2 linked regions of the Pseudosulfitobacter sp. DSM 107133 genome follow. The protein of the gene in region 1 interacts with the protein of each later gene in a pairwise test. Links are inferred from orthologs where the notes say so. Each region holds a gene or a part of one and is shown on either strand. Other genes may lie near its edges.

Region 1 (10,912 bases):
GATCTGGACTATCCTGAAGACAGCGAAGCCGGTGTCGACGGCAACTTTATCCTGACAGGCACCGGGCGTTTGATCGAAATCCAGATGAGCGCCGAGGGCCAAACCTTTTCGCGCGATCAGATGAACCAGCTGATGGATCTGGCAGAGAAAGGCGTGTCCGAACTGGTCGCCGCACAAAAGGCAGCCACGGCATGACACGCAAATTCACCGGTGACCGGTTGTTGGTGGCGACGCATAACGCGGGCAAGCTGGAAGAAATGACAGCCTTGTTCCAGCCATTCGGCGTGCAGGTCATCGGTGCCGCCGAGATGAAGCTGGACGAACCGGAAGAAACCGAAACCACCTTTGTCGGAAACGCCCGGATCAAGGCGCACGCCGCGGCGCAGGCCACCGGCCTGCCTGCTTTGTCGGATGATTCCGGTATTCAGGTCGACGCATTGGACGGCGCCCCGGGCGTTTACACCGCGGATTGGGCCGAAACCCCCGATGGTCGCGACTTCCTGATGGCCATGACCAAAACCCGTAACCTGCTGGAGGAACGCAACGCGCCCGAACCGCGCACCGCGCGGTTTTGCTCGACGCTGGTGATGGCTTGGCCGGACGGCCATGACGAGGTCTTCGAGGGCACAGTTGAGGGCACATTGGTCTGGCCCATTCGCGGTGAACATGGTCACGGATATGACCCGATGTTCCAACCGGTTGGTCACGACGTCACCTTTGCAGAAATGACCGCCGACGCAAAGAACGAGATCAGCCATCGCGCCAATGCGTTCAAAAAATTGATCGACGGCTGCTTTGACTGAAGACTGGCAAAACGGCGGCTTTGGAATTTATATCCACTGGCCGTTTTGCGCAGCCAAATGCCCCTATTGCGACTTTAACAGCCATGTAGCCCGCACCATCGACCACGCCGCGTGGCGCGATGCCTATCTGGAAGAAATCCGCAAAGCCGCCGATCAAACACCCGGACGCATCGTGCATACCGTGTTTTTTGGCGGCGGCACCCCCAGCCTGATGGAGCCCTGGGTCGTCGCCGACATCATCGACGCCATTCGCAAACACTGGCCTACCGCAAACGACATGGAAATCACGCTGGAAGCCAACCCCGGTTCGGTCGAGGCGCAGCGGTTTGCCAATTTCCGGGCGGGGGGCGTGAACCGGATTTCGATGGGCATTCAGGCATTGAACGACGAAGACTTGCGGCGCCTGGGTCGTATCCATTCCGCTGACGAAGCCCGCGCCGCCTTTGACATCGCGCGCAAGACTTTTGATCGGGTCAGTTTTGATCTGATCTATGGACGGCAAAAGCAGACACTGAACGAATGGGAAGCCGAGCTGAAGCAGGCTCTGAACATGGCGATCGACCATTTGTCTTTATATCAGTTGACCATCGAACAAGGCACGGCTTTCGGCGACCGCTACAATGCGGGCAAACTCGCCGGACTACCGGACGAAGACCGCGCTGCCGATATGTTCACCCTGACCCGCGATATTTGTGCCGACTTTGGCATGCCTGCCTATGAGGTCAGCAATCATGCCCGCGACGGTGCGCAATCGCGTCACAATCTGATCTATTGGCGTTATGGTGATTATGTCGGCATCGGTCCCGGCGCGCACGGCCGCATCACCACCGACGGTCAACGCTTTGCCACCGAAGCCCCCAGCAATCCAAAACGCTGGCTGGAAAAGCTGCGGCAATTGCCAAACGTCGCCCTGACCGGTGAAGATCAGGCCAACGAATTTCTTTTGATGGGCCTGCGCCTGACCGATGGCGTGGATTTGGCGCGTTTTGAGGCACTTTCCGGGCGCTCTGTGGCCCCTGATACCCTGAAAAACCTCTCAGAGCTTGGTTTGCTCAATCAGAGAGGCCGAAATATTTCCGTTACAGAACAAGGTGTTAGCGTTTTGAACGGTGTTTTACGCGAATTGCTGGCAGATTAGCTTCCGCTTAGCAGCCGACACAATTCGTCCAAGTCATCCAGCGTTTTGTATGAAATCGAAAGCTGGCCGGACTCGGCGCCCGGTTTGTGTGACAGTTGAACCGGCATTCCCAACGCAGCCGACAAGTCACCTTCAAGCGCTTTGGTGTCCGCATCCTTTGCCGGATTTGATTTTTTGGTTTTGTCCTTGGGGGCAGCGTCATCGCCCCGTCCTTGCGTGGATTTAACCAGCGCTTCGGTCGCGCGAACGCTCAATCCCTCGGCAATCACTTTCAACGCCAAAGTCGAAGGATCATCAGCTGTAATCAAAGCGCGCGCGTGACCTGACGACAAATCACCCTTGCGCACCATTTCAACAACATCATCTGGCAACTGTAGCAAACGCAAAAGGTTGGCAATGTGGCTGCGGCTTTTCCCCAAGGCCTCGGCCATTTTTTCCTGCGTATGGCCAAACTTGTCCATCAACTGACGATAACCTGCCGCCTCTTCGATGGCGTTCAGATCCGCCCGCTGGATGTTCTCGATAATGGCGACTTCCAAAACTTCGGTGTCGTCAAAGTCGCGCACAATCACCGGAAGCTCATGCAGCTTGGCCATCTGCGCAGCGCGCCAGCGGCGTTCGCCCGCGACAATTTCGAAACCGCCGTCCTTTTCGCGCACAATCAACGGCTGAATCACACCCTTTTCCGCAATCGACGCGGCCAGGTCATCCAGATCATCCTGGGTAAAACGTTTGCGCGGCTGGTCCGGATTGGGCTTTACTTGCTCAATCGGAACTGTACGAACCCCCGACGCAACACTCTCTTGTGTCACCTGCTCGGCCTCGTTCACATCTGCCATCAACGCCGAAAGCCCACGGCCCAGACCACGTTTTTTATCCTTGGGTACCATATCAGGCCTCTACTTTCGTTTGTGCATTGTTGTGTAGGAATTCCTTAGCCAGCTGGCGATATGCCTTCGCACCGCGCGATGCAGGATCGTAGTTCAAAACCGGCATGGCAAACGACGGCGCTTCGGAAACTCTGACATTGCGGGGAATCACCGTCTTGAAGACGAGATCGCCCAAATTGTCGCGCGCATCCTGTTCGACCTGCAAACTCAGGTTATTCCGCTGGTCGTACATTGTCAGAACGACCCCCTCGATCCGCAAATCCTTGTTCCCGGACTGCCGAACTTCGCGAATTGTCAGCATCAATTGCGACAATCCTTCGAGGGCAAAAAATTCTGACTGCAACGGCACAAGCACCGAATGCGATGCTATCATTGCGTTTACGGTCAACAGGTTCAACGACGGTGGACAGTCAATTAGGACATAATCAAAGGCAAAAGCGTCCATCTGAATCTGACGCAAGGCGTCATGCAAAAGGAAACTGCGCTTCTCATTTGAAATCAACTCAAGATCCGCGGAACTCAGATCAACTGTTGCCGGAATAATCGACAGGTTTTCGAATGCGGTAGCCAGAATCGTTGCTTCCAGATCAACATCTTCCAGCAGCAATTCATATGTCGTCAAAACCCGGTCATCAACTTCAATCCCCAGCCCGGTTGATGCGTTCCCTTGCGGATCAAGGTCGACAAGCAACACCTTCCGGCCCAGTTCAGCCAGAGCAGCAGCCAAATTGATCGAGGTGGTCGTTTTGCCAACCCCACCCTTCTGGTTGGCGATCGCCACGATTTTGGGTCCTATGGGACGTGTTGGGTCAACCACGCTTCAACTCCTTGACCTGCAAAACAGCCGCTTGAGCGTCCGTATGACTTGTGTGCGCTTTATAGTCGAATGTCCACGTTTTCTGCGCTTCTTCAAGTTCTGTCTGCCAAATTTCACCCTTGGGAAACAACGCTTGCCCGCCTGGTGTCATGTGTTGTGCCACGAACTCGAATAAATCCGTCAAGCGCGACAAAGCCCGCGCGGAAATGATGTCAGCGCCTAAGGAATCAAGCGATTCCACCCTTTTGGCCACCACAGTCGCATTCAGATCCAATTCCCGCAAAGCCGTGCGCAGAAAGGTCGCCTTACGCTGATCGCTCTCAACCAATGTAAAGCGTGTTTCAGCGTTGGTATTTTTGGCAAATATTGCGCAAATAATTGCCGGGAATCCGCCCCCGCTGCCAAAGTCTGCCCAATGTGCCGCCTTCGGTGCAATCTGCCAAACTTGAGCTGAATCCCAAATGTGCCTGTTCCACAGCTCTGGCGCGCTGGAGCGCGAAACCAAATTGATCTTGGCATTCCACCTTAGAAACAGTGCATGAAACTTCTCGAGGTCTTCCAATGTTTCACGTGAAACAATCTCATCAAGCCAATCCGGTACTATTGTCATGCTGATCTTTTCTGATGCTGGCGAAGCTTGGCCAACAACAACGCAAGAGCCGCCGGGGTCATCCCTTCTACGCGTGCTGCCTGGGCCAGATTACCCGGTTGAATCTTTTCCAGCTTTGCCGCCAACTCGTTGGAAAGGCCGCTAATCCCGGCATATTTGAAGTCCGCTGGAATTTTCTGAGCCTCATCCTTTTGAAGGCGATCAATGTCTTTCTGTTGGCGATCAACATAGTTCGCATACAACGCATCGCGCGACAATTGCGTTTGAATGGGTCCCTCAATAACACCAAGATCAGCCTGCAAACGCACAACGTCATCAAAACCAACGTCAGGAAAGGACAACAGCTGGTACGGCGTTCTGCGCACGCCGTCCTCTTTCACTGCGATTCCTGCGCTGTTGATCTGCTTCGGCGTATATGAATCTCGTTGCAAAGCCTGATATCCGGCCTCAAGAGCATTCCGTTTGATTTCAAACTGCTCGCGACGGCGCGCGGAAACAACACCCAGGTCTATCGCCAGCGGAGTCAAACGTTGGTCAGCGTTGTCAGCACGCAAGGAAAGGCGAAACTCGGCACGCGAAGTAAACATACGATAGGGTTCGGTCACACCTCGGGTTGTAAGATCATCGATCATGACACCAATATAGCTGTTTGCGCGACCGAAGTGCACCGGATCGCGCCCCTGCGCCAGACATGCTGCGTTAAGCCCGGCCACCAAACCCTGCGCCGCCGCCTCTTCGTAGCCTGTTGTGCCGTTGATCTGCCCTGCCAGGAAAAGATGTGTGGTTGCGCGCAGTTGCAACGTCGCATCAAGCGCGCGCGGATCGACATAGTCATATTCGATCGCGTAGCCAGGCTGCAATATATCGGCCTGTTCCAGTCCAAGTATGGAATGGATATATGCTTCTTGCACATCGACAGGCAATGAGGTCGAAATCCCGTTAGGGTAAACCGTGTTCCCGCTCAGACTTTCTGGCTCCAGAAACACCTGATGAGATGTTTTGTCGGCAAAGCGGACAACTTTATCTTCGATAGAAGGGCAATAGCGTGGCCCCTTTCCGTCGATATGACCGCCGTACATCGCAGACCGCGACAGATTCCTGGTAATGATGTCATGAGTTTGCTCATTCGTATGGGTAATCCCGCAGGACACCTGACGCGCGGACAATCTTGTTGTTTCGAACGAGAAAAATGCGGGGTCTTCGTCACCCTGTTGTTCTTCCAGAATGTCCCAGTTGATCGTGCGTGTATCCAGACGTGGCGGTGTACCTGTTTTCAATCGGCCCAACGGAAGTCCAAAAGCGTCGATCCTCTCTGCCAAACGGACAGATGCTTTGTCACCCATTCGGCCGCCAGATCGTCTTTCGTCGCCAATATGGATGATACCGCGCAAAAATGTGCCCGTCGTCAAGACTACCACGGTGGACTCTACAAGTGTGCCGTCTGCCAGTTCCACCCCGGTGACACGCTGACCGGACATTTTGAGATCGACAACCTCGCCTTCAACAATGGTCAAATTCGTCTGCAACATTGTAGCGGCCAGCATTTCGCGTTGATAGATCTCCCGATCCGCTTGCGCACGCGGGCCCTGAACAGCCGGGCCCTTGCGCCGATTGAGCAAGCGAAACTGGATACCCGCTTTGTCCGCAACCTTGCCCATAACGCCATCCATAGCGTCGATTTCACGCACAAGATGCCCCTTGCCCAAGCCACCAATCGCGGGATTGCAGGACATTACGCCAATTCCAGACAGGTTCATGGTCACGAGCGCCGTATTGGCACCCATGCGTGCAGCCGCATGGGCAGCTTCCGCGCCCGCGTGACCGCCACCAATAACCACAACGTCAAAATGTTTCACGTGAAACACTCCTGTCATTTGCCCAAACAAAAACTGGAAAAGATCTCATCCAGTAGATTCTCTACGTCGATACGTCCAACAAGAAACTCAAGACTTCGAATCGCTGTGCGAAGTTCCTCTGCTGCAAAATCATATACCTCTGGTCCCTGATTGACGAGGCGCGACGCATGCTCCAATGCCGCGACGGCGGATTGCAGCGAGGTGCGGTGACGCACGCGCGACGTCAGGCCGGCCTGTGCGACCATTCCGGAAAAGACTGCCTTCACATCCTGAACAAGAACAGTCAAACCCGCGCCGGTGATACCGGAAACACCTGTCCCATCGCTGCGCAAATCCGCTTTTGGCGCCACGACAATATCGTGCGGTGAGGGCGTAAGAGGCAATTCGGTTACATCATCCGTCAGGAACACGCGCAGGTCCGCTTTACTGGCACGTGCAATCGCCCGTTCAATCCCGATTGCTTCCACATGATCGTCGCTTTCGCGCAGGCCTGCGGTATCAAGGAACGTGACCGGCAATCCATCCAGATCCATCCGCACTTCGATAACATCGCGGGTGGTGCCCGCATATTCTGACGTAATCGCTGCATCACGTCCAGCTAACGCATTGAGAAGAGTTGATTTTCCGGCATTCGGCAGCCCAACAATCGCCACCTCGAACCCGACGCGCACACGTTCACCTATATAAGATCGAGACACCTCGTCAGAAACCTGCGCAATCACATCTGCCAACAGTCCGGTAACCTCGGGCGCAACATCGACAGGCACATCCTCGTCCGCGAAATCAATTGTCACCTCAAGCAATGACGCCGCATGTATCAATCGCGCGCGCCACTCTTCGACCACATTGCTTAACGCCCCTTCGACCGTTTGCATGGCCTGGGCGCGCTGGAATTCGGTTTCGGCATCTATCAGATCGGCCAGACCTTCGACTTGCGCCAGATCCATCTTGCCGTTTTCCAAAGCCCGGCGGGTGAATTCACCCGGTTCGGCCAGACGCACACCATCGAAATCACCCAAGGCGGTCAGCACCCTTTGAATGATCGCAATGCTGCCGTGCAGATGCAATTCGATCACATCCTCGCCGGTGAAACTGTGTGGCGCAGCAAAAGTCAGCACCAGCGCACGATCCAACAGCTCGCCGCCGGATCGCAGAGCGCGAACAGCAAAGCTTCCCGCATCGGGAAGGCTCTCGCACAACAAGCGGCCGACGTTATGCGCTGACGGTCCCGACACGCGCACAACGGCCACGCCTGCGCGGCCCTGCGCCGTCGCAAGGGCGAAAATCGTATCCATCGGTCACGCCCCCAAGGGTCAGGTGTTCATGGAATCGAAGAAATCCGAATTTGTCTTGGTCTGCTTCAACTTCGAAATCAGGAATTCGATGGCGTCGGTGGTGCCCATCGGATTCAGAATGCGGCGCAGGACAAAGGTTTTGGCCAGATCGATTTTGTCGACCAACAGCTCTTCTTTCCGGGTGCCGGATTTCAGGATGTCGATGGCCGGGAACACGCGTTTGTCCGCGATCTTGCGATCCAGCACAATTTCCGAGTTACCGGTGCCTTTGAACTCTTCAAAAATCACCTCGTCCATGCGGCTGCCGGTGTCGATCAGCGCAGTCGCGATGATGGTCAGGCTGCCGCCCTCTTCGATGTTCCGTGCAGCACCGAAGAAACGCTTCGGGCGTTGCAGGGCATTTGCATCCACACCACCGGTCAGAACCTTGCCCGACGACGGCACGACGGTGTTGAACGCGCGGCCCAGACGGGTGATCGAATCCAGCAGGATCACCACGTCGCGTTTGTGCTCGACCAGACGCTTGGCCTTTTCGATGACCATTTCCGACACGGCGACGTGGCGCGTTGCGGGTTCGTCAAAGGTCGAGCTGATAACCTCGCCCTTGACCGAACGCTGCATGTCGGTGACCTCTTCAGGCCGCTCGTCGATCAGCAGAACAATCAGGTAGCATTCAGGGTGGTTGCGTTCGATGCTGTTGGCGATGTTTTGCAACAGAACCGTTTTACCGGTGCGCGGCGGCGCCACGATCAGCGACCGCTGGCCTTTGCCGATGGGCGACACCAGGTCGATGATCCGCGCCGACCGGTCCTTGGTCGCGGGTTCGTCGGTTTCCATGGTCAGGCGCTCGTCGGGGTACAGCGGCGTCAGGTTGTCAAAGGCGATCTTGTGACGGGCCTTTTCGGGATCTTCGAAGTTGATGTTCGCCACATCTGTCAACGCGAAATAGCGTTCATCATTGTCCGGCGCGCGAATACCGCCGTCGATGGTGTCGCCGGTGCGCAGCGAATATTTGCGGATCATCTCGGGCGACACATAGATGTCGTCGGGACCGGACAGATAGTTAGCCTCGGGCGAGCGCAGGAAACCGAAACCGTCTTGCAGCACTTCCAGCACGCCGTCGCCGGAGACATCCCAGCCTTCATCGGCGCGTTCGCGCAGGATCTGGAACATCATTTCGCCCTTGCGCATGGTCGAGGCGTTCTCGATCTCAAGCTCTTCGGCCATCGCCAGCAGATCTTTGGGGCTGTTGGCCTTCAACTCGGCCAACGTCAGGCATTCAACTGTTTCAGTTGCTTCGATTGTTTCAGTTGTCATGCAAACACGTCGCAGCCGGCGCAAACCTGGCTGTCCCAAATCAAAAATATATCGCTAGATGCGGTCCCCGAACGGGGTGCTTACGCTCAGATAGGCAAAAGCGGTGCCGGAGTCAATAAAATCAGAACTTCACGACCACAGACAGTACAATAACGATCATCAGCAGCGTTGGCAGCTCGTTCATCATGCGATAGGTGCGGCCGGTTTTCAGCCCCTCGCCCGCGACAAAGTTCTTGCGTTGGCGTGCCAGCCACATGTGAAACCCTGTCATTGCCAGAACCGACAGCCCTTTGGTCCACGGCCAGACCATATCCCAGCCGACGATCCCCGGTGTCATCACCAGCAGCAGGCCAAAGAGCCAGGTCGAGATCATTGCGGGGTTCATGATCACCCGCAGCAATTTTTCTTCCATCATCAGGAACAGGTCATGGCTGGGCCCGCTCAGGCCGGCTGTTTCGACGTGATGCACGAACAGACGCGGCAGATAGAACAACCCAGCCATCCACGCGATCACTGACATGATGTGCAACGCTTTGATGTAGGGATACCAGTTGCTCAGAATGTCGATCATGGGGCCCCCTGCTCTTGGTCTCTTACTAATAATAAATAGAAGAGAAAAGAAAGGTTGATGATTAAGTAGGGGCTTTGAAATCTGTGGATTAATGGTTCGTACACCGGGTTATGCACAGTGGGAAAACTTTACCCTGAATTTGCCACCAAAGCAGAATGGAAAAATAATCATTTAATTTCAAATGATTAAACCTGATAATTTCACTACGGTGTGTGGATAACTTTGTGGAGACTGTAACAATAACATCTTCGCCAACAGGTGCTGTCTTATCCTTGTGCATGGGGGTACAACGGCGGTGAAGCCGGGCAAAAAGCCGGCGAAATTCGGGATTGAACCCGCTGCGCAGAATTCCCACAAAAGGACCAACGCGCTGCACATGGTTTTCGCACAAGGTTATCCACATGCCACAGTCCATCATCCTTGCCTCTGGGTCGTCCATTCGGGCGGAAATGCTGACACAGGCAGGTGTCGCCTTTGAGGTCATGAAACCACGCGTTGATGAAGAAAGTGTTAAGGCGGGAATGCTGGCCGAACAGGCCAGGCCGCGCGACATTGCGGATACTCTGGCCGAGATCAAAGCACGCAAGATCAGCGACAAGATGCCGGGTACATTTGTGTTGGGCTGCGATCAGGTGCTGGACCACCGTGGCACGTTGCTGTCGAAACCGGAAACGCCCGAACAGGCCGTGGCACAGTTGACCACCCTGCGCGGCGATACACACAGCTTGTTGTCGGCTGCGGTGATCTGTGAGAACGGCGAACCGATTTGGCGCCACATCGGACAGGTGCGCGTGCGTATGCGCGAAGCGTCGGATGCCTATGTACATGACTATGTTGACCGCAACTGGGACAGCATCCGCCACAGCGTCGGCGGCTATAAGATAGAAGAAGAAGGGGTGCGGTTGATGGCCAGCATCGAAGGGGATTACTTTAGCGTGCTGGGTATGCCACTTTTACAGCTTCTGGCCTTTCTCACAGTCCGAGGAGTTCTTCAGGCGTGACTGATACGAAAATTCCACTGGCAGGCGTGATCGGCGCGCCTGTTGCCCATTCCAAATCACCACAGTTGCAGCACCACTGGCTGAAAACTTTGGGGCTGAAGGGGTATTACATCCCCTTGCATGTCGAGCCGGAAAATCTGGAACAGGTTTTGCGCACCCTTCCCGGCATGGGCTTTGTCGGGGTAAACATCACCATTCCCCACAAAGAAGCCGTGATGCAGATTGCCGATCTGGTGACCGATCGCGCAACGCTGATTGGCGCGGCGAACACGATTATCTTTCGCAAAGACGGTAAGATTCAGGCCGACAATACAGACGGTTACGGGTTTCTGGAAAACCTGAAGTCCGGCGCGCCGGGTTGGGTGCCGCAATCTGGCCCGGCCGCTGTTCTGGGGGCGGGCGGTGCTGCGCGCGCGGTTGTGGCGTCGCTGCTGGACGCAGGGGTGCCTGAAATCATGCTGACCAACCGCACCCGTGTGCGGGCGGAACGGCTGGCGTCCGACTTTGGCAGCCGGGTGCAGGTTTATGACTGGGTGCAGGCCGGTAATATGCTGGACGATGCGGTGTTGACGGTGAACACCACTTCGCTTGGCATGATCGGAAAATCGGAACTG
Region 2 (10,954 bases), 3.0 Mb from region 1 along the record:
AAACTTACTCGGTAACCGCGTTGTCCACGTCAACCGACACGCCCGGGCCCATTGTGGAGCTGAGCGAGACCTTTTTCATGTAAGTACCTTTGGCACCGGCGGGACGCGCCTTGGCCACGGCACCAACAAAGGCGCGGATGTTTTCAGCCAGCTTGGCCGCGTCGAACGAAACCTTGCCAACGCCGGCGTGCACGACGCCCGCTTTTTCGGCCTTGAACTGGACTTCGCCGCCTTTGGCAGCTTTGACCGCGTCCGCCACATCCATGGTGACCGTGCCCACTTTGGGGTTCGGCATCAGGTTGCGGGGGCCCAGAACCTTACCCAGACGGCCGACGATCGGCATCATGTCGGGTGTTGCGATGCAGCGATCGAATTCGATCTTGCCGCCTTGCACGATTTCCATCAGGTCCTCGGCGCCAACGATGTCGGCTCCGGCTGCTTTGGCTTCGTCGGCCTTGGGACCACGGGCGAAAACAGCGACGCGCACGTCTTTGCCGGTGCCGTTGGGCAGGCCAACCACGCCACGCACCATTTGGTCCGCGTGACGGGGGTCAACACCCAGGTTCATCGAAATCTCGACGGTTTCGTCGAACTTGGCCTTGGCGTTGCCCTGGATCAGCGCAATTGCGTCTTCGACCGACAGGTTCTCTTTGCCAGCGAAAGCTGCGCGGGCGGCGGTGGTGCGTTTTCCGAACTTTGCCATCTTACTTCACCTCGATGCCCATAGAGCGGGCAGAGCCCAGGATGATCTGCATCGCCGCTTCGATCGAATTGGCGTTCAGGTCTTTCATCTTCGCTTCGGCGATTTCGCGGATCTGCTTGGTTGTCACAGTCCCGACGGTTTCACGGCTGGGCGTTTTCGCACCAGACTTCACCTTGGCCGCTTTTTTCAGGAAGTAGGACGCCGGGGGCGTCTTGATGTCCATGGTGAAGGACTTGTCCTGGTAATATGTGATCACGGTCGGGCACGGCGCACCGGGCTCCATGTCTGCTGTCTTGGCGTTGAACGCCTTGCAGAATTCCATGATGTTGATGCCGCGCTGACCCAGCGCCGGACCGACCGGCGGGGAGGGGTTTGCTTGACCGGCGGGCACTTGCAACTTCATAGTGCCGACGAGTTTCTTGGCCATGGGCCTTCTCCTGTTTCAACCCCCGCAGGACGCGTCCCTTGGGGCTTTGCGTTGTGTGGTCCGGTTTGGATGCCGCGGCACCCTCGCCTCCCACAATTCACACTCACATCTGTTTGGTGACCTGAGTGAATTCCAGTTCCACGGGCGTTTCGCGCCCGAAGATCGACACCGTCACCTTGAGGCGCTGCGCATCTTCATCAACTTCTTCGACCATGCCATCGAAATCCTCGAACGGACCGTCGTTCACCTTGACGCGCTCGCCCACTTCAAAGTGGATCAGAGTGCGCGGGCTGTCTTCGCCTTCCTGAACGCGGTTCAGGATCTGGTTTACCTCGGCGTCGCGCATCGGCATCGGGCGCCCTTGGGGGCCCAGGAAACCGGTGACGCGGTTGATCGAGCTGATCAGGTGATATCCGCGGTCGGACATCTCCATGTGGACCAGCACATAACCGGGCATAAAGCGACGCTCGGTCGTGACCTTCTTGCCGCGGCGCACCTCGATGACCTCTTCGGTCGGCACCAGAACTTCGTCGATCTCACCTTCGAGCTGCTGCTCGACGGCGGAGGTGCGAATTTGCTCGGCAATTTTCTTTTCGAAGTTCGAAAGAACACTGACCGAATACCACCGTTTCGCCATAAGCTCGTCTGCCTCTCTTGGTGCGACACGAAGACGTGTCAAATTCTTAATAATTTTCAGACACTTGGCCCGACTGACCTGAACAAAAAATCGGCGCGCAACACGAATCGCCGCACGCCCTCTGTCAGGTCAGGGTTGCCGTCTACTCCGACAATCGCAGAGTTTCAAGGCCTTGATCGGGTTTGTGGGGCTTTTGGCAAGGAACGGCTGACAGCGTTACGCTTAGCCGAACATCGTCAGAATTTGCTGCAAGCCGCCGCGGATCAGGATGTCGACCAGCGCAAAAAACACGGCAACCAGCGCCGCCATGATGAACACCATCACGGTGGTCAGCATGACCTCGCGCCGCGTCGGCCAAACGACCTTGCTGACTTCGGTGCGCACTTGCTGGATGAATTGCAGCGGATTGGTGGTGGCCATGACAGGCTCCTATCGGATTGGTCCGGCCCATGTAACGGGCTGCGGCTGCGAATTCAAGGCCCCTTGCAGGTGCCGGCCTCAGGCGGCGGCACCCTGATCGGGGGATTGGTCCTGCAAGCGTTGCAGACGCGTGGCCATGACGGCGTCGTGGCGGTCATCAGCCTCAAGCACCGATTGCAGGTCGGGCAGATACAGAGCATCGACCCAGCCATCGGGGAACAGGTCCAGCAGACTGTCCCAACGATAGGCAAACCCGTCGATCCATGCGGCCAGCCGCGCCCCGCGTTCGGGTGCGCGGGCGATGTACCACTTCAACAGGGCGACCGTGCCCGCCCACAGCCGGTCGGGCCCGAAGGCCAGAAACACGCCCAGAACCAGAAACAGGCCAAGCACCAGCGCCAGAACAACCCATGCAGGACGCAGCACCACGACCAGCGCAATGGCGGCCCAGATGATCTGGCGACGGCTGGGGCGAAAGCCGCGCAGGCGGGCGACAACACGATGCAAGGCGTCCTTTGCCCGCCCCTGCGTGGCGCGGCGTGCCGGCCCTGCTGTCACAGCCACATGTTCAACAGGTGTCGCTGCCATCTGCGCGCGTGGTGACGGCGCGCGGGGGGCTTCGGGGGTAACATTTTCATCGGTCACCAGATCACGGATCAGAGACAGCGTGTCGGGACCAAGATCCGCTTTGGCAGAATCGGACATGGGGGAACCTTTGGCAGACATTAACAAACCATGCCGACATAAAGGCAGAATGCGCAATGACGGCGGCGGCATTATGGCGAAACTGTGGCGCTGTTTCCGGCCGGCCCCGCGCTACTCGGGCAGGCCACTGGCCAGCAACGCACCCGCAACATCAGAGATATTTGCGAACTTTCCGGTGTGCAGCGTGAACTTGGACACGCGGAATCCGGGGTGCCGCCCGATCAGGTTCGCGGCTTCTGCCGTCGCCTCGGACTGTTGTCCAAGCCGATGCAACGCAACCGTCTTCAAGACCTGCAAGCCGACGATATTGGGATTTCGCAGCAATCCCCTTTCGGCATGACCAAGGGCGTTCGCGTTGTCGCCCAACCCGATATAACAATTGGTCAGCGCCATATATGTGCGAAAGACCAGCGGGTCCAGGTGGTTCAATCTCAGCGCTGTTTCGCCATAGGCGATACCTTTGGCCGGATCCCCAAAAAACGCTTCCAGCAGCGCACGCGACACCCAGGCCCAGGCAAAACTGGGGCACAGCTCGACAGCTTCGGCGACCAGCTCCTTGCCGCGTTCGATGTCATAGAAATGAAAGGCAATCGCATAACCCGCATAGGCGCGGGTTTCGACGTCGCACTGCGCACTGCCCAGCGCCGCGCGTGCCAAAGCGACGCCTTTCTCGCGCAGGGCATCCGACTCGTCGGCGGATTGCCATGCGACCCGCAGCGTGGTGCACCACGCCAGAACCGCCTTGGCACTGGCATAGTCGGGATAGGCCTGTATCACGCTTTCCAATATCTGCTCGGCCTCGGTGATTCTTGCACTGTTGAGGCACCCCAGCGCCGAGAGGAACAGCTCGTAAGCCGACCGGTCGGTGGGACGTTTGCGCATTGACCGCTGGATTTCGAGCGCCTGAAGCTGTGGCGCTATTGTTGTGGCAATCTTGCTGGTCACGACGTCCTGAAATTCAAAGATATCGTTCAGCTGGCCATCATAGCGGTCAGCCCAGATCTGGCGACGGTCCGAAGCGTCTGCCAGCTGTACCGAAACCCTGATCCGGTCGGTCGACCGCCGCAGGCTGCCCTCGACGATGTAGCGCACGCCAAGTTCTGCACCGATTTCGCGGATATCAACCACCAGCCCCTTGTAGGTGAATGCCGAATTGCGCGCGATGACAAACAGCCACGGCACCCCCGACAGCACAGTGGTCAGATCCTCGGCCAGACTGTCCGCCAGAAATTCGTCTTCATCCCCGTTCGAAAACACCTTGAACGGCAGGATCGCAATGGACGGTTTTTCCGGCAGTTCGGGATGCGCCAGACTTACAGGGTGCACGCCATCAGTCTCAAGCTGGTAAACCTGAACGGGTTTTTCGATGTTCTTGAGGGTTTTCAGGCCCAGATCCTTGAACGTCAGATCCAGACGCCGGTCGACGTCTTCGAACACTTTGGCCGAAATCAGAACCGATCCGGGCGCGGCCAGGCTTTCGAGACGGGCGGCAATATTCACCCCGTCACCAAAGATGTCCTCTGCTTCCTCAAGAATGTCTCCGGCATGAACGCCCATGCGAAACACGGCGCGTTCGGAAATGGCAATCTTGTGGTTCCGCTCCAGCGCGATCTTTTGCAGGATGGCAGCACATGCAACAGCATCAACGACCGAGCCGAATTCAGCCAGAAAGCCATCGCCCATCGTTTTGACCATCCGCCCGTGATGCAGCGCAATCTGCGGCTCGAATGCGCTGATATGCCCACGCACGGTGCGGACGGCCGTCATCTCGTCGCTTTGAACGAGGGCACCGTAATCAGATACATCCGCCGCCAGAATCGCCGCCAGTCGCCGTTTCACATGGTCCTCCGTCGGTCCGGGGCAACTCATGACGACTTACCCAATTCGACAGTTCATGTTCCGACCGTCAAAGGCAAGGCTGTTGACCATTCACCTTTTCCACAGGAACACATACAGCCGTGCGCCCGAAACAGGCGAAGCTTTGCAAAACTGTTCTGGAGGATGATGGCAGGGGCAGAAGGGTTCGAACCCTCGACCTACGGTTTTGGAGACCGTCGCTCTACCAGCTGAGCTATACCCCTACGCGATCGCTGCGTGATTACGCGGCACGCGGCTGCATTGCAAGAGTGTTTTCGGGTCTGGACCCATTAATGCCAGGGATCGTCAGGTGCGGTGCTGCGCCTGCATCAACGCGACACCGACCAGCAGCAGCGCAACACCGCTGGTCAGCGTGCGCAGGCTGTTCCACAACTGCCATGGCCCCGAATAGGCCGCCCAAATCTCGGCCGCCCGATCAGAGGGCAGGCTGACCAGGGCCAGCGCCTGGTTCATCGGAACATTCACCGCCATCGTCGCCACAACGGACGTCACGGAAAAAACCAAAGCCGCCGCCAGAATCACCCCTGCCCTGCGGTGGGCGGTGACAAAGGCCATAATCACCGTCGCCAGCAACACCAGCGGCGTGCCGAAAAAGCTGACTGCAAAGACGCCGTTGCGCACCGAGGCATTCATTGCCTGCATCGCGGCGATTGCAATCTCGGGGCGCGCGCCATCCAGCCCCCACATGGTCGAGCAGACCCATGCATAAAAGAACCCGAAGATCGCACCGGTTTCGAGCAGGCTGAGAAGCAGGAAGCTGCGGAATGTGAACAGCATTGGAAAAACCCTCTGAAGCAATGTCAGGTGATACGATGCGCCGGTGCGATTCCGTCGGTTATCCGCGCAAGGCGGCCAGATCCGCGCCGCAAATCGCGGCCTCATGCGCCAGAATGCGGTCGATGGGCCAGTCCCACCACGCGATATCCAGCAGCGCTGCCACGGTGTCTGCATCGAAACGCATCCGCATCACGCGGGACGGGTTGCCGCTGACAATCGCGTAATCCGGAACCTGCCCTGATACCACCGCACCGGCCCCGACAATCACGCCACAGCCGATCCGCGCCCCGGGCAGGATGCGCGCGCCCTGTCCGATCCACACATCATGGCCGATCACGGTATCAGGCCCCGCATCCGGCATCGACGGACGCCCCGCCATCTCACCGCCACCGAAAATGGCAAAGGGAAAGGACGAGAACCCGTCATAGCGGTGATTGGCCGAGGCTGTGATGAACTGCACGCCATCGGCAAACTGGCAGAACTTGCCGATGTGCAAGGCTTCGGGCGAGAAATCGTAAAGGTAGGGGGCCAGATGCCCGGCCCAGTCGGCGGGCGGCACATGGGCGCTGGCATAGGTGTAATCGCCCACGAAGATGCGCGGATGCGACAAGGCAGGTTTCAGGAACACGGTGCCAGGATGCGGCGTGCCATCGGGCAACATCACAGGGTGCATTTGTGTCGGGTCGGCAAAGGATCGTGTCATGCGTCATGATGTGCCAGCCCAAGGGGCGCTTGTCACCCGCCAATTGGCCCGCTGGGCAGCACCGGTTTACCAAGGCTTGAACTGCAAAGCGAAGGTGCGCAGAATCAAAGTCACCGTTTCAACCGCAGGAAAGGCGACCGATGCCATCTATTTTCGACCATGTGACGCTTGGCATTTGCGACATCCAGAAAGCACGACAATTCTATAATCATGTCATGCCCGCGCTGGGTCTGCCGCTGCTTTGGGAAAATGCGACCATGCTGACCTATGGCGTCAAAGACGGTGAGGATTTTGGCCTGCAACTTGACGAATCCTCTGCACGGCACGGCACCCATGTCGCCTTTCGCGCAGCGGATCGCGCCAGCGTCGACCGGTTTTATGCCCGCGCCCTAGAAGCGGGCGGGGTCGATGCAGGCCCGCCCGGATTGCGCCCGGAATACAGTGCCACATATTACGCGGCCTTCGTCACCGACCCCGATGGCAACCGTCTGGAAGCGGTCTGTCACAAGGATCCGGCAGCTACCTAATACGGCCCCCGCGATCTGGCCTTGCGCGTTCCGGTCAGTTTCATCATCGGCTCGGCCAGCCGCCCCGCAGCGCCCGTCCACGCATAGGCCAGCAGGCAGGGGTCCAGCTCTCCGGTGGTGATCCGGTGCTCGTCCCCCGGACGGTTCAAAATCAGCGACCCCGGCGCATAGACGGCCGTGTCGTTTTCCGACCAGGCGCCCGAGACCGAAATATAGCTTTCCTCGATGTCCTGATGGCTGTGCTGGGGATATGTGGTGGCGGGGGCGAACAGCACGAAGCCAAGGATCAGGCTGTCGGATTGCACCGGCCCCTTAGGCCCCAGAACCTCGCAATAGGCATATTTCTGCGCCAGCGCCCTGGGCAGTTTCTCATAGCCGTATTCCCACGTCAGATCGCCGCGCACCTCGCGCAGCGCCCGCGCCATGCCCTGCATTGAAGAGCGTTCGCCCAGATCGAGCGCGCGGGCGAAATGGGCGGTTACAGGTTTTGCCTCGTGCGGGCGCGCCACGACCACAGGGTTGGAGGCCACGCAGGCCGACAGCCTGTCACGCACCCGTTTGCGGTGGCTGCGGATCGACGGGCTGCCGCCCGCAGTGCCATTGCGATAGAGCACGTCAAATTCCCGCAGCAGATAGGTCCAGTTCGGACACTCACGCAGACGCAGGTCGACAGGGGGTGACGGTTCGCTCACTTGGCGCAATCCTTTTGTGTAGATCAACGGCGGTTTGGCTTTGCACCACAGAAACGATCTTTTGTACGGGTTTTGCAAGTCACTATGCGGCACACCCCGAAACACAAAAAGGCCGCAGCATATGCTGCGGCCTTTTCGATGGAAGCGTCATGCGGGTCCGAAGACCCGCACAAGCGGCTTACTCGGTGATTTTCGACACCACGCCGGCGCCGACGGTGCGGCCGCCTTCACGGATCGCAAAGCGCAGGCCCTGCTCCATGGCGATCGGCGCGATCAGCTCGACGTCGAACTTCAGGTTGTCGCCGGGCATAACCATTTCCGTGCCTTCGGGCAGGTTCACGGTGCCGGTCACGTCGGTGGTGCGGAAGTAGAACTGCGGACGGTAGTTCGCGAAGAACGGCGTGTGACGGCCACCCTCATCCTTGGTCAGGATATAGGCTTCGGCTTCGAACTTGGTGTGCGGGTTCACCGAACCGGGTTTGCACAGAACCTGACCACGCTCAACGCCTTCACGGTCGATGCCGCGCAGCAGGGCGCCGATGTTGTCGCCGGCTTCACCACGATCCAGCAGTTTGCGGAACATTTCCACGCCTGTGCAGGTGGTTTTCTTGGTGTCGCGGATGCCGACGATTTCGATGTCGTCGCCCACGTTGATCACGCCACGCTCGATACGGCCGGTCACAACGGTACCACGGCCCGAGATCGAGAACACGTCTTCGACGGGCATCAGGAACGGCTGGTCCACGGCACGCTCGGGTGTCGGGATGTATTCGTCAACAGCGGCCATCAGTTTCTTGATCGACTCTTCACCGATCTCGGGATCGCGGCCTTCCATGGCAGCCAGAGCCGAGCCGGGGATGATCGGAATGTCGTCGCCGGGGTACTCGTACGAGGACAGCAGCTCGCGGATTTCCATTTCCACCAGTTCCAGCAGTTCTTCGTCGTCCACCTGGTCCACTTTGTTCATGTAGACAACCATGTAGGGGATGCCCACCTGGCGGCCCAGCAGGATGTGCTCGCGCGTTTGCGGCATCGGGCCGTCGGCCGCGTTCACAACCAGGATCGCGCCGTCCATCTGCGCGGCACCGGTGATCATGTTCTTGACGTAGTCGGCGTGGCCGGGGCAGTCGACGTGCGCGTAGTGGCGGCTTTCGGTTTCATATTCGACGTGGGCGGTCGAAATGGTGATACCGCGGGCTTTCTCTTCGGGCGCGCCATCGATCTGGTCATAGGCTTTGAAGTCACCAAAGTATTTGGTGATCGCAGCTGTCAGCGTGGTTTTGCCGTGGTCAACGTGGCCGATTGTGCCGATGTTAACGTGTGGTTTGTTACGTTCAAACTTTGCCTTTGCCATGTCTCGGCACCCTTTTTGTTTGCGGAATCCATTTGGACCCAGATGTGTTCCGCGCGGCATGTATTGCCATTACGCAGGAAAATCAAGCGGTCTTCACCCTTTTGCCCCTGTGGGGATGTGCACAAAAGTCACGGGGGCTGGTCATTGCGCGCCTTATTCGGCGGCGACAGCCGCTGTGGCGACCGCAGCGCCGGGACGCCCCGACCCTGTGGTGACAAACCAGCCCTCTTCCTTCATTTGCTTGACCAGATACCGTTCGATCGCCTTGGCCGCATTCTGGGACAGCTGTTCCAACTGTTCCTCGGCGGACAGCGTATAGCCCGATCCCACGACCGTGCCGGTGCCAAAGGTTTCCAGAACGGTGATCGTATGCGGCTTGTCGGTCAGTTTCTTGCCGGCCGCATCGTCCCAGACCGTCAGATTGATGATCAGGATCGACTTGGGTGACAGGACCAGCGGCACGCCGGGGGCAGCCAGAACATAGCCTTCGACGGACACACCAAAGTGATAGTTGCTGTCACCGTCATAGCGATCAAACCGCTGGGCAATGGCGTCATGCACAGCCGTGGTCAGCTGTTCTTCGGTCGCATCGCGGCTGAGCGGACCCTTTTGTGCCTTGGGGGCGACAACGACGTTGTGCAGCAGGTTGAAATTGCCAAGCGGCACCGGTTTTTCATCCAGGTCCCTGGCGCCGCCACAGGCCGTCAGCAGGCCCAACACACATATCGTCATCACAAGCCGCAGCATTGCAGTCCCCCCAAAGGATTGTTTCGGCAAAGGCCTAGCGGATGATCGGCACAGGCGCAATTGGCCGCAGGTCGATTGCAGTGCGGGCAGATGCACATATATCATGGTGCAACAAGGAGCGCATGATGTCCGAAACGGTTCTGCCACAAGCCAGCCAAAGCCCCCTGCCCGGCCCCCGGCTGCCCGTGCGCGTGCCGCTGGTCAGCGAACCCTGGGGCCTGCTGAAAAGCCTGCAAGAAGCGCGGCGCAACGTGCTGTCGATCATCCCCGAGATTGCGACAACACAGCCGATGGTGTCCGGCAAGACCGGCAAACGCTGGCATATGGTCATGGACCCCGCTGCCATCCGCGAGATGTTGCTGGACCGTCTGGACCAGTACCCCAAATCGCTGGTGACCAAGAACCTGCTGAAACCGGCGATCGGAGACTCGCTGTTCATTGCCGAGGGCGCACACTGGCGCTGGCAGCGGCGCACGGCGGCACCGGTGTTTTCACATCGCAATGTTTCGGCGCTGGCACCGATCATGTCGGATGCAGCCGAACGGGCCTGCGAGAGGATCGCAGCGGCAGGGCCGCGCGCGGTCAACTTTCTGGACGAGATGGTGACGACCACATTCGATGTGATTGCCGATGTGACCTTTTCGGGGGGCGACACCTTTGACCGTGACGGCGTGCATGGAGCCATCGACGACTATATCGCCGAGGCGGGCAAGATTTCGCTGTTCGACATACTGGGCTTTCCGGACTGGGTGCCGCGCCCCGGTCGGTTGATGTCGGGCAAGGCGCTGAAAGAAATGAAGGCCGTCGCGGACAGGGCCATCGAAGACCGTGCCGCGCGCGGCACCAGCCCGGTGCCCGACCTGCTGGATCTGCTGCTGGCAGGGGAAGACCCGAAATCGGGACGCACCATGTCCACCGCAGAACTGCGCGACAACCTGCTGACCTTTATCGTGGCGGGGCACGAGACCACGGCGCTGACGCTGGCGTGGTCGATGTATCTGGTGGCCTTCGATCAGGATGTGCAGGACCGCGCCCGCGCCGAAGCGCAATCGGTGTTGCAGGGCCGTGCGGCGGGGGCCGACGATGTGGCGCACCTGCCCTATATCCGCCAGATCGTCGACGAGGCGCTGCGCCTGTATCCGCCTGCGGGCATCGTGTCGCGCACGGCGCTGAAAAAGGACACGCTGGGCGGACGCGAGATTTTGCCCGGCGATACGGTGATGATCCCGATCTATGCGCTGGGGCGCTCGAAACTGCTGTGGGAAGACGCCGACGCCTTTCGCCCCGCGCGTTTTGCCGACCGCAAGGCGATTGACCGCTATGCCTATTTGCCCTTTGGCGACGGTCCACGCATTTGCATCGGCGCTTCGTTCGCGTTGCAAGA

Evidence for each region.
Region 2: the proteins of rho (region 1) and nusG interact in binary tests that used the Escherichia coli proteins (3 or more experiments, as listed by UniProt). The link is inferred for Pseudosulfitobacter sp. DSM 107133 from one-to-one orthologs.

Annotation. Positions count from the first base shown.
Region 1 is NZ_CP085154.1:45,091-56,002, reverse strand. Bases 6,578-9,380 are described here. They hold rho (transcription termination factor Rho), read right to left. Parts: upstream 8,727-9,380; coding sequence 7,428-8,726; downstream 6,578-7,427. Other genes in these bases: DSM107133_RS00230 (CopD family protein), read right to left, coding at 8,848-9,297; mnmE (tRNA uridine-5-carboxymethylaminomethyl(34) synthesis GTPase MnmE), read right to left, coding at 6,578-7,409. Outside these bases: rph (ribonuclease PH), read left to right, coding at 1-195; rdgB (RdgB/HAM1 family non-canonical purine NTP pyrophosphatase), read left to right, coding at 192-803; radical SAM family heme chaperone HemW, read left to right, coding at 796-1,941; DSM107133_RS00260 (ParB/RepB/Spo0J family partition protein), read right to left, coding at 1,938-2,831; DSM107133_RS00255 (AAA family ATPase), read right to left, coding at 2,833-3,648; 16S rRNA (guanine(527)-N(7))-methyltransferase RsmG, read right to left, coding at 3,641-4,258; tRNA uridine-5-carboxymethylaminomethyl(34) synthesis enzyme MnmG, read right to left, coding at 4,255-6,114; more of mnmE, read right to left, coding at 6,129-6,577; DSM107133_RS00225 (nucleoside triphosphate pyrophosphatase), read left to right, coding at 9,699-10,298; DSM107133_RS00220 (shikimate dehydrogenase), read left to right, coding at 10,295-10,912. UniProt on the Escherichia coli protein: Facilitates transcription termination by a mechanism that involves Rho binding to the nascent RNA, activation of Rho's RNA-dependent ATPase activity, and release of the mRNA from the DNA template.
Region 2 is NZ_CP085154.1:3,084,777-3,095,730, forward strand. Bases 1-2,845 are described here. They hold nusG (transcription termination/antitermination protein NusG), read right to left. Parts: upstream 1,768-2,845; coding sequence 1,234-1,767; downstream 1-1,233. Other genes in these bases: rplA (50S ribosomal protein L1), read right to left, coding at 5-703; rplK (50S ribosomal protein L11), read right to left, coding at 705-1,130; secE (preprotein translocase subunit SecE), read right to left, coding at 1,990-2,187; DSM107133_RS15330 (hypothetical protein), read right to left, coding at 2,266-2,845. Outside these bases: more of DSM107133_RS15330, read right to left, coding at 2,846-2,892; DSM107133_RS15335 (adenylate/guanylate cyclase domain-containing protein), read right to left, coding at 3,004-4,731; DSM107133_RS15345 (anthrone oxygenase family protein), read right to left, coding at 5,056-5,547; DSM107133_RS15350 (CatB-related O-acetyltransferase), read right to left, coding at 5,606-6,250; DSM107133_RS15355 (VOC family protein), read left to right, coding at 6,391-6,777; DSM107133_RS15360 (dimethylsulfonioproprionate lyase family protein), read right to left, coding at 6,774-7,469; tuf (elongation factor Tu), read right to left, coding at 7,648-8,823; DSM107133_RS15370 (hypothetical protein), read right to left, coding at 8,977-9,570; DSM107133_RS15375 (cytochrome P450), read left to right, coding at 9,696-10,954. UniProt on the Escherichia coli protein: Part of the processive rRNA transcription and antitermination complex (rrnTAC). The complex forms an RNA-chaperone ring around the RNA exit tunnel of RNA polymerase (RNAP).